Methylomagnum ishizawai: one gene and its partner. The protein of the gene in region 1 interacts with the protein of each later gene in a pairwise test. Links are inferred from orthologs where the notes say so. Each region holds a gene or a part of one and is shown in the gene's direction. Other genes may lie near its edges. The genes, in order: K5658_RS20665 and hypB.

Region 1 (3,141 bases):
TAGCCGCCCAGGAACAGCTTGAGCATTTCGTCGTAGAGCCGGGCGGGCGGGATTTCGCCGAGCAAGCGGGCCAGCCGGGGGATGGGTTCGGCGCAATCGGGATGGATGCTGAAGCCCAGCTTGACCGCGAAGCGCACGGCCCTGAGCATCCGCACCGGGTCTTCGCGGTAGCGTTGTTCGGGGTCGTCGCCGATCAAGCGCAGGATGGCGGCCTTGTGGTCGTCCATGCCGCCGACATAATCGACCACCGAGAAATCCTCGATGTTGTAATACAGGGCGTTGACGGTGAAATCGCGGCGGAAGGCGTCGTCCTCGATGTTGCCGTAGGCGTTGTCGCGGAGGATGCGGCCATTGGCGTGGACATGGGCGCCTTGGGAATCCTCGCCGCTCCTGCTGCGGAAGGTCGCCACCTCGACGATCTCGTCGCCGAAATAGACATGGGCCAGCCGGAACCTACGCCCCACCAAGCGGCAATTGCGGAACACCTCGCGCACTTCCTCGGGCCGGGCGTCGGTCACCACGTCGAAATCCTTGGGTTCGCGCCCCAGCAGCAAGTCGCGCACGCAACCGCCCACCAGATAGGCTTGATAGCCGGATTGGCGCAAACGGCCCAAGACCTTGAGCGCGTTGTCGCTGATATGGCTGCGCGAGATGATATGCTCGGGACGCGGATAGACCCTGGGCCAGGTCGGCGCCACGGGCTGGGGTTCCGGCTCGGGTCGCGGCGGTGGCGGGGGGCTGAACAGCTTTTTGACGAAGTCGATGATTGCCAGAGGAGTAACGCGCTGGTGGGAACGGCAGGAAGGGGGCATATTACCCTAGCCCGCCGACCCGCTCAACGCATCTTTGGAACCAACGGTGGCCGCCCCCCCGGATAATCCCGGCCCAGGGGAGGCGCCAAGCCTGGACAGACCGCCTCATCTTGGGAGGATAGCGCCATGATCGAAAACGGGTTCGAGTCGATCAACCATTTCCTGCACACCCATCCGCATTGGATCGCGTATTTGGGCCTCTTATTGCGCCTGAAATGCGGGTTGCTCACCGTGCTGATGGGTTATTTCCTCTATCGGGTCTATACCGAACCCGCCCCGGCCCCGCCCCGGCGCGAATCCCGGTCCGATACCCATTTCCTGGCCTGAAAACCGCTTCCCGTCACGGGAAAACGCTGTTTAGCCGGGGGAAAACCCGTTATGATGAAATTTTAACTTTCAAATCAAGGAATTTCCCATGCGGATCGCGACCCAAAAGGTGGTGCATATCCACTACACCCTGACCAACGACGAGGGCGAAGTCCTCGATTCCTCCCGCGACCACGGCCCCTTGGCCTATCTGCATGGCGCGGGGAACATCATTCCGGGCCTGGAAGACGCCCTGACCGACCGTGTGGTCGGCGACACCTTCAAGATCACCATCGCGCCCGAGAATGCCTATGGCCTCCGCGACGACGACCTGGTGCAATCGGTGCCGAAGAGCGCGTTCCAGGGCGTCGATGAAATCCTGCCGGGGATGCAGTTCCAGGCCCAATCCCCGGAAGGACTGCAACTCCTGACCGTCCTCGGCGTGGACGAGGACGAGGTCATCCTGGATGGCAACCATCCCATGGCCGGCATCGCCCTCACCTTCGATGTGGAAGTCACCGACATCCGCGACGCCACCGCCGAAGAACTCGACCATGGCCATGTCCATGGTGCCGGTGGCCATCACCACTGAGCCCGCCCGCATGGACGGCCCCCGGGCCGTCCGCCGCCGCCCTAGCCGTCGAGATGCGCCCACATATCGTGTTCGTCGGCCTCCTCGATCACCACCTCGACGAATTCGCCGACCTTGAGCTGGGTCGCGCCATCGATGAACACCTGCCCATCGATTTCCGGCGCGTCGGCCCGGCTGCGGGCGACCGCGCCTTCTTCCACCACCTCGTCGATCAACACGGTTTCCCGGCCCCCGACCCTTTGCTGTAGGCGCTCGGCGCTGATGCGCTCCTGCACTTCCATGAAGCGGGCCAGCCGGTCCTGCTTGACCGCTTCCGGCACCGGGTCGGGCAAGGTGTTGGCGGCGGCCCCCTCCACCGGCGAATAGGCGAAGCCGCCCACCCGGTCGAGTTGGGCTTCCTCCAGGAAATCCAGCAATTCCTCGAATTCCTCCTCGGTCTCGCCGGGAAAGCCGACGATGAAAGTGCTACGCAAGCTCAGGTCCGGGCACAGGCCGCGCCAGCGCTCGATCCGCATCAGCACATCTTCCGCCGCCGCCGGGCGTTTCATCAGCCTGAGGATACGCGGGTTGGCGTGCTGGAACGGGATATCCAGATAGGGCAGGATTTTCCCCTCGGCCATCAGCGGAATCACCTCGTCCACATGCGGGTAAGGGTAGACATAATGCAGCCGCACCCACACGCCCAATCCACCCAGCGCCTGGGCGAGATCGTGGAAGCGGGTCTTGAGCGGCTTGCCGCCCCAGAAGTCGGTGCGGTATTTCAGATCGACGCCATAGGCGCTGGTGTCCTGCGACACCACCAGCAATTCCTTCACCCCGGCGGCGACCAGGCGTTCGGCCTCGCCCATCACCTCGCCGATGGGGCGGCTGGCCAGATCGCCGCGCAATGACGGGATGATGCAGAACGAGCAGCGGTGGTTGCAGCCTTCGGAAATCTTGAGATAGGCGTAATGGCGCGGGGTGAGCTTGATGCCCTCCGGCGGCACCAGATCGACGAAGGGAGGGTGCGGCGGCGGCAGATGCTCATGCACGGTCCCGACCACGGCCTCGTAGGCATGGGCTCCGGTGATGCCGAGGACTTGCGGATGGCGGGCGCGGATTTCGTCGGCCCGCTCGCCCAGGCAGCCGGTGACGATGACCTTGCCGTTCTCGGCCAGGGCTTCGCCGATGGCGTCCAAGGATTCCTCGACGGCGGCGTCGATGAAACCGCAGGTATTGACCACCACCAGGTCGGCGTCTTGATAGGTGGGCGAAAGCTCGTAGCCCTCGGCGCGGAGCTGGGTGAGGATGCGTTCGCTATCGACCAGGGCTTTGGGGCAACCGAGGCTGACGAATCCGATGCGGGGTGTTTTCATGGGCGTGGGATACGGAGGGAAAAGGGCGGCTATTCTAGCCCGCCGCCCGGACGGAACGCAGTGCAATCCGGGGCTA
Region 2 (3,124 bases), 4.4 Mb from region 1 along the record:
ATCGCGCTTGGAGGATATCCTCGGCAGCGAAACCCGCACCGCCATCGCCAAGCACGAATTGATCGAGGTGGTCCGCATCGACAAGGACCGCCAGCCGCGCCAGGATGAAAGCGTGGCGGCGGCGCTGGCCGAGATCGGCGGCATCGGAGCCTTGCGGCCCATCCATGTCGGGCGCTTGCAAATCGAGAAAGGCATCTTCGACGCCGCCGCGCCCAAACTGGCGGAATTCGGCATCGAACTGCTGGATATCCGGCTCAAGCGCATCAATTACAATCCGCAAGTGTTGGAGCGGATTTACCAGCGCATGATCAGCGAGCGCCTACAAATCGCCCAGCGTTTCCGCTCGGAAGGCGAGGGCGAGGCCGCCCGCATCTCGGGCCGCAAGGAACGCGATATCAACGAAATCGAATCCACCGCCTACAAGCGGGTGCAGGAAATCCGCGGCGAGGCCGACGGCAAGGCCACCGAAATCTACGCCCGCGCCTATACCCAAAGGCCGGAGGCGGCGGAGTTCTACCAGTTCCTCAAGAGCATGGAGACCTACCGCAAGGTGATCGGCGGCGGTTCGACCCTGGTGCTGTCCACCGACAGCGAATTGTTCGGCTGGCTCAAGCGGGGGGTGGTCAAGGGCAAACCCTGAGCGCCCCGTCCCGGCCATCCCCGTGTAAACTGTGGGCTTATTCCCCCGCGAGTCCCGCCATGCACGAACTCTCCCTGGCCCAAAGCCTGATCGAACTGATGGAAGACGAAGCCCGGCGCGGCGGTTTCAGCCGCGTCCGCAAAGCCTGGCTGGAAATCGGCGCGTTGGCCGGGGTGGAGGAAACCGCCCTGCGCTTCGGTTTCGAAGCGGCGGCGCTCGCGACCTGCGCCGAGGGGGCGGAACTGGAAATCCTGACCCCGCCGGGCGAGGCGTGGTGCTTCGATTGCGGACGCGGCGTCGTCCTCCAGGCTTTGCCGGACGGCTGCCCGCATTGCGCGGGCCACCGCCTGCAAGTGACCGGGGGCACCCAATTCAAGCTGAAAGAACTGGAGGTTATCTAGACCATGTGTACCGTCTGCGGCTGCGGCGAGCCGGATCAACCCGCCCACGACCCTTCCCATCCGCATGAACACGGCCATGCGCACGATCATGGACATTCCCATAGCCATGATCACGCCCATCCCCACGACCATCACCACGCCGGGGCAGGCCATCATCATTACGGCCAAGGCCCGGCGGGCGTGACCCTGGCCGGCTTCAGCCAGGACCGCATCGTCCGCATCGAGCGCGACGTGCTGGGCAAGAACGATGGCTATGCCCGCAAAAACCGGGCTTGGTTCGAGCAACACGGCATCCTGGCCTTGAACCTGGTGTCCGGTCCCGGTTCCGGCAAAACCACCCTGCTGGAACGCACCCTCACGGATTTGCGCGGAGACCTGGCCCTGGCGGTGATCGAAGGCGACCAGCAAACCACCAACGACGCCGAGCGCATCCGTGCCACCGGGGTGAAAGCCTTGCAGATCAACACCGGCAAGGGCTGCCATCTCGACGCCCATCAGGTCGGGCACGCCCTGGACGAACTGGCCCCCGCCGACCACAGCCTGCTGTTCATCGAGAACGTGGGCAATCTGGTGTGCCCCGCGCTGTTCGACCTGGGCGAGGCGGGCAAGGTGGTGATGCTGTCGGTGACGGAAGGCGAGGACAAGCCGATCAAATACCCGGACATGTTCCACCGGGCGGCGCTGATCGTCCTGAACAAGATCGACCTGTTGCCCTATGTGAAGTTCGACGTGGAGCGCTGTCTGGACTATGTGCGGCAGGTGAACCGGGAAGCGCCGATCCTCAGGGTATCCGCGACCACGGGCGAAGGCATGGAACACTGGTACGGTTGGATCAAGGAACAGCGGCGGGCCTTGCTCGAAACCCGAGCCGCCCAGCTGGAAAGCGCCTTGTCGGCTTTGCGCGCCCAGTTGTGATGGAAACCGGGGCGGCGGTTCCCGCGCCGCCCCGTCCCGATCAGCCCAGTTCCCGCCGCGCCAGTTCCACCCATTCCCGGTTCAGCCGGTAGCTGTGTTGGCTGCCGCCCTTGGCATCCTTGACCACTTCCTCGAACAGGGCGCGGGCTTCGTCGGCCCGGCCCGTTTGTTTCAGTAGCTTGCCATAGCGGCATTTGATCTCCGCCGACGGGGCTTTCGCCAATAGGGCGGCGTACTCCTCCAGGGCGGGTTCCGTGGCGCCGACTTCCTCCAACACCCTGGCATACAGCAGCCGCGCCTCGGCGTTGTCGTAGCCGGGATTGGCTTCCCGTAATTGCTCCAGGATTTCCCGCGCCCGCCCGAAGCGCCCGGCCCCGCATAAGGCCCGGCCCAGACCCAGCAGCAACTCGGGATCGTCCCGGTACAGGCCGGTCAACGCGGCTTCGTACAAGGGAACGGCGGCATCGAACTGGCCGCGCTTCAGGTATTCCTGGGCCAGGGCCACACGGTTGCCCACGGTGTCGGAGCGTTCCAGGGCTTCCTGGAGTTGGCGCAATTCCTTGCCGGGGTCCAGGGCTTTGCGTAGCACCTTGCCGCCTTGCTGGGCGGCGCGGCTCTGGCTGGCTTCGGGGATCAGCACCATCACGATATAGAGCAAACAACCGATCAAGGGCACGAACACGATCAAAAAAACCCAGAACAAGGGATAGCCGCGCTTCATGGCGTGGACGGCGAAACCGATCTGGATCGCTAACATCAGGATTCCGGTGATTTCCATGGGGATTCTTGGGGTTTTAACGATGGGGGTTATTGCGATGCGCCGCCGTTGGGGAATTCCCCCGCGACCGGGCCGGACGGATACCCGCGACGCCGATGTAGACAAAAAGGCCGTCCGGCTTATCCCTGTCACCTCGGCCCGGGCGGTCCGGGCGGCTGTCACGGTGGACAGGGTTTTTAAGTATTTTCCACGAGTTGGTTGAGGGACACACGTAATTTATAATCGTCCGTTCCTCCCGCAATCCACGACCATCACCGCTTTTTACGACAGGACGCACCGTGAGCAATAACTACTTCTTCACCTCCGAATCCGTTTCCGAAGGCCACCCGGACAAGGTCTCCGACCAAATCTCCGACGCCATCCTCGACGCCATCCTGGACCAGGACAAAC

What was found.
Region 2: the proteins of K5658_RS20665 (region 1) and hypB interact in binary tests that used the Escherichia coli proteins (3 or more experiments, as listed by UniProt). The link is inferred for Methylomagnum ishizawai from one-to-one orthologs.

What each region holds. Positions count from the first base shown.
Region 1 is NZ_AP019783.1:4,573,545-4,576,685, reverse strand. What follows is about bases 148-2,968. They hold K5658_RS20665 (FKBP-type peptidyl-prolyl cis-trans isomerase), read left to right. Parts: upstream 148-1,227; coding sequence 1,228-1,710; downstream 1,711-2,968. Other genes in these bases: rimO (30S ribosomal protein S12 methylthiotransferase RimO), read right to left, coding at 1,752-2,968; K5658_RS20670 (hypothetical protein), read left to right, coding at 939-1,139; pcnB (polynucleotide adenylyltransferase PcnB), read right to left, coding at 148-812. Outside these bases: more of pcnB, read right to left, coding at 1-147; more of rimO, read right to left, coding at 2,969-3,065. UniProt on the Escherichia coli protein: Folding helper with both chaperone and peptidyl-prolyl cis-trans isomerase (PPIase) activities. Chaperone activity prevents aggregation of unfolded or partially folded proteins and promotes their correct folding.
Region 2 is NZ_AP019783.1:170,857-173,980, forward strand. What follows is about bases 197-3,000. They hold hypB (hydrogenase nickel incorporation protein HypB), read left to right. Parts: upstream 197-1,044; coding sequence 1,045-1,956; downstream 1,957-3,000. Other genes in these bases: hflC (protease modulator HflC), read left to right, coding at 197-640; hypA (hydrogenase maturation nickel metallochaperone HypA), read left to right, coding at 700-1,041; K5658_RS00760 (tetratricopeptide repeat protein), read right to left, coding at 1,997-2,734. Outside these bases: more of hflC, read left to right, coding at 1-196; metK (methionine adenosyltransferase), read left to right, coding at 3,013-3,124. UniProt on the Escherichia coli protein: Involved in the maturation of [NiFe] hydrogenases. Required for nickel insertion into the metal center of the hydrogenase. Exhibits a low intrinsic GTPase activity, which is essential for nickel insertion.